4 regions of the Paenibacillus sp. NPDC056933 genome follow, and region 3 is predicted to be linked to each of the others. Evidence: riboswitches for the same ligand, from Rfam matches in the RefSeq annotation. Region 3 holds a riboswitch; each other region holds the start of a gene.

Region 1 (2,201 bases), on a different contig from region 3:
GTGTGGAATGAATTTTCTCATCTGACACAGAATGAAGTCCGGGGCCATCTCGCACGATGTGGATTGAAAAATGAGCATATCACCCGTCCGCTTAACGCGCTTAGTGGTGGAGAACAAGCAAAAGTTCGTTTGTGTAAGCTTCTGATGCGTGAAAGCAACTGGATTTTGTTCGATGAGCCGACCAACCATTTGGATGTGACAGCCAAAGCAGAGCTAAAACGCGCCTTGCAAGAATTCAAGGGTACCGTGCTGCTCGTATCACATGAACCTGAGTTCTATGAAAGCTGGGTAACCAAAACATGGGATGTTGAAGCTTGGTCCGAGAAACAATAGTATGTATCTTCGAACCTCGAACAAGATCAGCTACTTTTATAACTACATCAAACCTAAGCAATGAATGAACAACGTAATCCATGGAAATGTACGGTGACAAAAAAAGGTGTCTATGGTAACATAGGCTACAACTTCATATGAACACTAGGGGGGCCGCGCGATGCGGCTGAGATGGAAGAATTAGATTCCGGACCCTTTGCACCTGATCTGGATCATACCAGCGTAGGGAAGTGGCCGTTTCAACTAATGACAAAGTGAGCAATTATCGTTGATTTTATTGCGATGTTGCCTGCAGTGTGAAACATGCATATACACATTGTTACAACTATGGGTTCCGTAGTTGTTATGCAGTGAGTAACCGTATGCAGCAGTCATTCAGTTGATCCATGAATTCTAAATTCGTGGCCACTCCCCTGCGGAAGTGGCTTTTTTTGTTGTTTATATTAGTGTAATCACATGCAAGAGGAGGGCGAACAAGACGAAAATCTTCCACGAACATGTAACAAGACGATCATTCGAACTGCATGCTGTTTCACCAGGGAAAGGTGACATGAACTCTTTTTTGCATGCTGCCATGGATGTTTGGCGCTGGGTCGATTATATCCACATTCGAGAAAAAAAACTGACCCTGGAGCAACAGATGCAATGGGCCCAAAGCCTGAAAAAAAAGGGTGTTCCATCTAACCGAATCATCATGAATGGCTCAGATCAGCTGGCTCAACATGGGTTGTTTGGTGGTGTGCATTGGGGCCAAGCTGCTATTCATAGCTACGATAAGGAGCTGGGGAGAGTTGATCGGCTTCGCGTAGGGGTGTCGGTTCATTCTCTGGAAGAAGCAAGAGTTGCAGAAGAACGTGGGGCGGATTATCTCTTTTACGGGCATGTGTACGCCTCACCCAGTAAACCGAATTGCGAGCCTAGAGGACTTGCTTCGTTGGCTGAGGTATGCACCAAAGTTTCAATTCCAGTGATCGCGATTGGTGGGATTGGAACTGAGAATATTGCTGCTATTCGAACTGCTGGCGCCAAAGGGGCTGCGGTAATCTCTACGATTTGGAAAAGCAATAACCCGGAACTGGCAGCAGCTTCATTGCGGCGGGCGATCACGGATTCACAGAAGTACGCCGAACCAAGGAGATGAGATCATGAGAGAGGGAGCAAGAAGTATAAGGAAACGTTCAGGTTATCATCCAAGAGCAGTATCAAGGAGTAAACTTGGATCGGAAATTCGAGGCAATCTTCATGCTGAAACCATTATTGTAGGCGGCGGAGTGATCGGTTGTGCCATCGCATGTGAACTCGCTACCCGAGGCCATGATGTTCTTCTGGTTGAGCGTGCGCGGATTGCTGGGGGAACTTCCTGTGCAGCCGCCGGGATGCTTGCTGCTGACAGTGAGGAATTCACTCATGCCGTTATGGCGAGGCTCGCGAAGGAGAGCAGAGAATTACTTCATAAACAGAAGGAACGAATCAGTTCACTTAGTGGAGTGGAGATGGGTTTGCAGCAATATGGGTTTATTACTCCCTTTCGTTCATACAGTGAGGTCAGCAATTACAAAAATAGCAGATCTTCGAACTCCTCTGAAGAACCTTTTTGGTGGGATCGTGTCTCTGTCCAACAGGAAGCATCATGGTTAAACAGGGATATCTATGGTGCATATTACAGACCTTCCGAGAGCGAGATCCTTCCTGTTAATCTCACGCAGGCGTATGTCAGGTCGGCTCAAGCGATAGGTGCAAGGGTTATGGAAGGCATACAGGATGTACGTTTGCATATGGATGTGAACGGAGTTCAAGGGATCCAAACTTCCATTGGAACGATGACATCGAAGAACGTCATTGTTGCAACAGGGTTACATGGAGAAGAG
Region 2 (2,201 bases), 320 kb from region 3:
GATGGGTGACATTCGTGAGCATGGATACGCAACAAGTTATGAGGAACGTGAGCCGGGAGCAGCAGCAGTTTCTGTCCCTATTATGGACCGCAGAGGTAATATCGCTGCCGCTTTGTCGGTATCCGGCCCAGTTAGCCGCCTGTCCCAGGAGACCTTGCACGAATACGCACCTGTGTTGAAGGAAGCTGCCACACAGATGGGGCTTATGCTGTCCTGATTTCAGATTTCTGGAATATAAAGGTTGTCTTTTTTATTTCAATACGCTACTCTGTAATGGACGGCCTCACAGGCCAGCATAACTGAATATGGATCTGCAGCGTATATGCTGCAACTTGTTAACGTTACTGGGGGAGTCCGAATTGTCCGGACTGAGACGGAATCGCATGAGATTCCGGACCCTTTGCACCTGATCTGGATCATACCAGCGTAGGGAAGTAATCGGCGATACGACCACGAACACCACATATGTGACTTATGGATGGACTCCGCTCTGGAGCCTGCATGAGTTGCATGAGTGGTGATGGACATAGGCCGGTTCCCTTGGGAACCGGCTTTTTTTATATACCGTATACAGGCGAACGACGATACCAGAGCTGTTTTTTGGACCATGTGCTCAGAGCGGCTCGCGAGCGTTGGGTAGGAAGTGCTTTTGCCCCACTGTCTGTATTACTTGGAATGTGATGTCCTTATCTTCTGACGTATGACCGCTCTTTCTTTTTCTGTGTTGTGGATGATCCGGGACTGTGCACAAAGCTATCAATCCAGTCGATTACCAATGAGGAGGAGACAAGAGCGATGAGTACAGAGAACAGAACGATGGGACAAGACGAGCAGGATCAGCCGTTGGAAAAGAGTACAGGTGCGGCCGGACGGGTTCAGCCCTTCCCGGGCAGCCGCAAAGTGTACATTCAGGGCTCACGACCGGACATTGCTGTACCGGAGCGTGAAATAGCCCTTCATGACACGAATACTCCCCAAGGGGTGGAGCATAACGAGCCGCTGCGTGTCTACGATACGAGCGGACCAATGACTGATCCCGGATTTCATGCCGATATCCGGGCAGGGTTGCCCGCGCTGCGTACCCGCTGGATAACGGAGCGTCAAGATGTTGAGGCCTACCAGGGACGAACGGTAAAACCGGAGGATAACGGATTGAAACCGGGCGGGAAGCGAGCTGGAGCCGAAGAATATCCTGGCTTACGAGGTAAACCGCTGCGGGGACAGGCTGGGCGCTGCGTGACCCAGATGCATTATGCAAGGCAGGGAATCATCACGCCGGAGATGGAGTTCGCTGCCATTCGTGAAGGGGTGGAGCCGGAGTTTGTGCGGCAGGAGCTGGCGAGTGGCAGGGCCATCCTGCCGTCGAACATTAATCACCCGGAGAGTGAACCGATGCTGATCGGGCGTCATTTTCACGTGAAGATCAACGCTAACATCGGAAATTCTGCCGTATCCTCCTCCATCGAGGAAGAGGTGGAGAAGATGACATGGGCCGTGCGCTGGGGCTCGGACACAGTGATGGACCTGTCCACAGGTCGAGACATTCACACTACCCGGGAATGGATCATCCGCAATTCACCTGTGCCAATTGGCACGGTGCCGCTCTATCAGGCGCTGGAGAAGGTGAATGGCGAAGCTGAAGCGCTGACCTGGGAGTTGTATCGAGACACGCTCATCGAGCAGGCAGAGCAGGGCGTGGACTATTTTACGATTCATGCCGGCGTGCTGCTGCGATATATTCCAATGACCGCCAAACGGATGACCGGCATTGTGTCACGGGGCGGGTCCATTATGGCAGCATGGTGCCTTGCGCATCATCAGGAGAATTTTTTGTACACCCATTTTGAAGAAATCTGTGAAATTATGAAAAGGTATGACGTGGCGTTCTCTCTAGGGGACGGACTGCGCCCGGGAAGCATCTACGATGCCAATGATGAAGCCCAGATGGCTGAACTGGTTACGCTTGGTGAACTCACGCAGATTGCCTGGAAGCATGATGTGCAGGTGATGATCGAAGGTCCGGGACATGTGCCGATGCACAAGATTAAGGAGAATGTCGATCTGCAAATGGAGATCTGCAAGGAGGCGCCGTTCTATACGCTGGGACCGCTGACAACCGATATTGCACCAGGATATGACCACATTACCTCAGCGATTGGGGCAGCGATGATCGGCTGGTTCGGCACGTCGATGCTTTGTTA
Region 3 (2,201 bases):
ACTCGTTTGTATACGCCTTGGATACATCAACCTGCTGATCAAGCAGTTTTTTGCTAAACATCCAATCGGTATAGTTCTGCCATACTTCCTGCTTCTGCTCACCCCAGTGCGGTGCGTCATCCTGATATTTCGGACTCAGCCACTTCTGGCTCGCGAGTACAAGGTCCTTGTCCAGATCCGGTACGGCCTTAATCAGAATGTTGGCAGCGTCTTCGGGATGTTCGATCGCATATTGATATCCTTCGGAAGTCGCTTTCAAGAACGCTTTAACCAGCTCGGGATCGTTCTGAATCGTCTGTTCATTGGTAACGAGTACAGGTGTGTAGTAGTCCAGTGCTTCGGAATAATCCTTCACATATAACATGTCGATCGGTTCGCCGCGCAATTCGGCTTCGATACCCGTCCACGCGTAGAAAATCCAGGCAAAGTCGATATCGCGTTTCACAGCAGTGAAGAAGTCTGCATCGCCCATATTAATATTTTTTACTTTGGATACATCAGCGCCTTCGCCTTCCATAATAGACTGCATCACGGCTTCTTCTACCGGGGAGCCCCAGCCCCCATAAGTTTTGCCTTCAAAATCTTTGGGGGACTTGATGCTTCGATCCACCGGAGCGGCAAATCCGGACGTGTTATGCTGAATAACCGCAGCGATGGACACGAGTGGTACGCCTTGTGTGCGGGCCTGAGTCACGCTCTCCTGATAACTTACGCCAAAAGGCACTTCGTTCGAAGCCACCATGGTATCCGCGCCTCCGGCACCTGGCTGTACAATCTCGACATTTAAGCCTTCGGCTTTGTAAAAACCTTGATCTACGGCCGCATACAGGCCGGTATGATTCGTATTTGGTGTCCAGTCCAGCACCACTTTAATATCCTTGAGGGCTGCGTTGTCACCTTCATTGCTGTTTTCGGTGTTGCTGCTGCCATTTTCTCCTGAAGGTGCAGCTTCTTTGCTGCCACATGCGGAAACAGTTACCAGCAGCACGCACAAGAGCAATAGGCCCATCATTTTACGCCATCTCATCTTCATTTCTCTCCTTCATGTTGTCCGGCCAGTGGCGCGGGGTACTCCTTGGCTTCATATCCAAGCTTCTTGCATAAATCGACAGATTTATACCAGCTATGATCCGGATGACGTCACTTTTTTTAGCTCTCTGGCTATATAAAAGAACATTAAAAAAGCGCCCCGTTAATCCGGGACGCGTGCAGGCGTTAGAGATGTGGCACTCAGCAAAGAGGCTGGGCCAATTCGATATACTCCGATTCCTACGCTGGCATGATCCAGATCAGGTCTAAGGGTCAGTATCTTGGTGGGATACACTCTCAGCCGGCCTATTCCGACTCCCCTGGGAAACTATGAAGTTACGGGCATTACTAGGTGTAATTATAGGCCAGAGGCCAATGCATGTCCAGTCAGTAAATGGCTTAGCGCTGGAAGAACTCAATCCATTCCTTCTCGGGTCCATAGATGAAGAAATAACGGTAACCGTTGGGCAGTGTAATGATCTCTCCATCAATAAACTCGGCCTCGGTTGCCTTAATGCGGTTGTACTCGGACTCAAGGTCATCGACATGGATGGCAAAATGGTGCACTGTTCCTTCGGAAGGCAGCTTGTCGCTGTATCCCTGAATCAACTCAATCTCAGTCTCGTTGCTTCCGTTGAATCCGAGAAAGGCGAGCTGGATGACGCCGTTGGTATGGGTTACCCGGTCTTTCAATTCAAGACCAACAATCTCCGTATAGAAACGGAGTGTGGTCTCCAGATCACGAACGGCAATGCCGACGTGGTCAATGCGCTTTTGAAAACTCATAATCCAAATCCTCCTTATATTCAGTGAATCTTTTCTACCATTTTAAGGGATATCATAGGGTTGTGCTGCGAGGTTGTCAAATAAGAGTTTAATTTGGAAAAATTATAATTGTTCACATAATGTTCACTTATGAGGAGGGTGTCGTCATCTCTATAATTACGAAGGTAAACAGAGAGGATGAGAGAATTGCCAACAACGAAGAAAGAACAGATTGTTTTTGGAATGATGATGTGCACAGGGATGGTCGTCGTCATGATGACCTTCAATTTATGGCACAATGGGTTATTGAGCAAGATGTCCGCGCTTGAAATACTGCTTCAATTCATATTGTGCTTTATCATTGCGTTTTTAGTGGAATCCTTCATTGTCGGACCTGTAGCGAGAAA
Region 4 (2,201 bases), on a different contig from region 3:
GCGATGTTCATACAGCGAACTGGCAATCGCCGTCGGGGCTGGAATGATGAAGGAAGGCACCCATCCCATATGCACAATCCACTCCCAGAGGGCAAGCAGCAAGATCATGAGCAAAAGAAACAGACCATAACGGGCAAGCCAACCTCTTACGCTATGCTTCATGCTATCTCTCAAATTACCGTCTCGCATGCAATTGTTCCTCCAGTAGTCGTCTCATCTGAACGAGAGTCGGTTCGTAGATCATGTCCGAATGTCTTGGACGCGGCAAAGGTACCGTCAGATCCTGCAACTGTTGGCCTTGGCCCACCGGAGTTAACAGGATAATCCGATCACTGAGCAGCAGAGCTTCTTCAATGTCATGCGTGATGAACAACACGGTTTTGCCCAGGCCTTCCCACAGCTCCAGCAGCCACCGATGCATCTCCCGTTTGGTCAGGGCATCGAGTGCGCCGAATGGTTCATCCAGCAGCATGAGCTGGCCGCCTGTCAGCAAAGTACGAAAAAGCGCGACACGCTGGCGCATGCCACCCGACAGCTCGTCCGGGTAAGCAAGCGTGTAGCCGGATAAGCCAAATCTGTCGAGCCCAGCGAGAATGTCCGCTCGCATCCTTGCCTTATCCTGCCGCCCTGAAGCAAGTTCGGAGGGGAGCATGCAATTCTCCATGACGGTTCGCCAGGATAACAGGAGGTCCTTTTGCGGCATGTAGGCCACCTGGCCCAGTCGCTTTTCTTCTTGAACCCAAGGAATTTCAATGATTCCGTGGGTGGGCTCAAGCAAGCCTGCCAGCAGCTTGAAGAGGGTGCTTTTACCGGAGCCGCTGGAGCCGATGATCGAGACGAATTCTCCTCTCGCTACACGCATCGACACATTGGAGAGCACGGGGGAATCCCTTTTTCCCGGGAAAGCATAGCTCATGTTGTGAATGGTGATGTCGTCACCCATTTTCTCGCTTCCTTTCCTCCTCGTTATCAAACAAACAGCAAACTGCGGGATCTCTAATTACACCTTCTGATCTGCCCGCAGAACGCGAAAAAGACCCACCCATTTCCGGAGAAATGAGTGGGTCTGTAAGTTCAAATCACATTAAATTTCATCATCAACATGAAAAAATCCACTTACTGAAAGGCCGCTCCACTTCCCTCCGCTGGTATGATCCAGATCAGGTTCAAAGGGTCCGAATCGTTCGATTCGTCTCAGCCGCAAGGCTCCCCTAGTGCAATGTTCAAGATATGCAGTTGTGTACTCAGCATATATCATAAAGAAGCGGAATGTAAAGAGCCGGATCAGGCAGGTCGTGGTGAGGAAGATAAATGAATGAGGGAGAAGTCATATACCGACTAGGGAATGAGTGCGCCCAGCTCACGGATCAGACGGGCAATCTGCTCAGGTGTACCAATCGTAATCCGAAGCCAGGTAGGCATGCCGAATTCGGCACCGCCGCGAACAGAGATGCCTCGATTCAACAATTCTCTGGTAATGGGGCCACTGTCCTGTAACAGATCAACCATGATGAAATTCGTTTCGGAAGGGATGTAGGGTAATTTCCACTGATCAAAGGATTGCATTAACGTTTCCCGTCCCTGACGATTGTAGTGCAGGCAATGAGAGACAAATTCATGATCATCCAAGCTGGCCGAAGCAGCGGCTTGGGATGTGGCTGTCAGACTGATGGGCAGCTTGACCCGGTTAATGCCTTCAATGATGCTTTCATTCCCGATGCCATATCCGATTCGCAGGCCGGCCAGCCCATATATTTTGGAGAAGGTCCGCAGAATAATCAGATTATTGTACTGTTCCAGCAGCTTAACCGTATCCGGATAATCTTCGCTTTCCGCGAATTCATAATATGCTTCGTCCAGGACAACCACGACATGGGAGGGAACATGTTCGAGTAAACCAAGCAGGGCATCTGCCGTGAAAATGGTTCCGGTCGGATTATTCGGATTGCACAGCCAGATGATTCGGGTTGAAGCATTGATCCGTTGCCGGAATTGCTCCAGGTCCAGCGAATGGTTGACCAAAGGCACTTCATGAATAACACCGCCTGCCAGCAGCGTAGCACCTTTATACCAGTTAAAGGAGGGCACAGGAATGAGTGATTCCTCGCCGGGATTAAGATAAGCTTGGGCGGTAAGGGTCAGTAGCTCGAACGATCCACTGCCAAATACCAGTTGGGAGGTACGCACACCCAGCCGCTCCG

The links. Region 3 has a riboswitch for thiamine pyrophosphate ahead of ACFTRD_RS24745 (ABC transporter substrate-binding protein). Riboswitches for the same ligand answer to the same signal wherever they lie in the genome.
Region 1: linked by a shared signal. The riboswitch ahead of ACFTRD_RS16145 (thiamine phosphate synthase) and the one ahead of ACFTRD_RS24745 (ABC transporter substrate-binding protein) in region 3 are both predicted to bind thiamine pyrophosphate.
Region 2: linked by a shared signal. The riboswitch ahead of thiC (phosphomethylpyrimidine synthase ThiC) and the one ahead of ACFTRD_RS24745 (ABC transporter substrate-binding protein) in region 3 are both predicted to bind thiamine pyrophosphate.
Region 4: linked by a shared signal. The riboswitch ahead of ACFTRD_RS00060 (ABC transporter ATP-binding protein) and the one ahead of ACFTRD_RS24745 (ABC transporter substrate-binding protein) in region 3 are both predicted to bind thiamine pyrophosphate.

What each region holds. Positions count from the first base shown of each region.
Region 1 covers NZ_JBHUQN010000002.1:264,820-267,020, reverse strand. Annotated here, with positions in the region: gene ACFTRD_RS16150 (ABC-F family ATP-binding cassette domain-containing protein) at 1-333, shown strand, start outside; TPP riboswitch at 470-579, shown strand; gene ACFTRD_RS16145 (thiamine phosphate synthase) at 884-1,474, shown strand; gene thiO (glycine oxidase ThiO) at 1,479-2,201, shown strand, end outside.
Region 2 covers NZ_JBHUQN010000004.1:460,392-462,592, forward strand. Annotated here, with positions in the region: gene ACFTRD_RS26190 (IclR family transcriptional regulator) at 1-217, shown strand, start outside; TPP riboswitch at 337-450, shown strand; gene thiC (phosphomethylpyrimidine synthase ThiC) at 817-2,201, shown strand, end outside.
Region 3 covers NZ_JBHUQN010000004.1:138,405-140,605, forward strand. Annotated here, with positions in the region: gene ACFTRD_RS24745 (ABC transporter substrate-binding protein) at 1-1,027, opposite strand, end outside; TPP riboswitch at 1,249-1,361, opposite strand; gene ACFTRD_RS24750 (VOC family protein) at 1,429-1,815, opposite strand; gene ACFTRD_RS24755 (DUF2798 domain-containing protein) at 2,002-2,201, shown strand, end outside.
Region 4 covers NZ_JBHUQN010000001.1:8,915-11,115, forward strand. Annotated here, with positions in the region: gene ACFTRD_RS00055 (ABC transporter permease) at 1-189, opposite strand, end outside; gene ACFTRD_RS00060 (ABC transporter ATP-binding protein) at 176-943, opposite strand; TPP riboswitch at 1,121-1,223, opposite strand; gene hisC (histidinol-phosphate transaminase) at 1,339-2,201, opposite strand, start outside.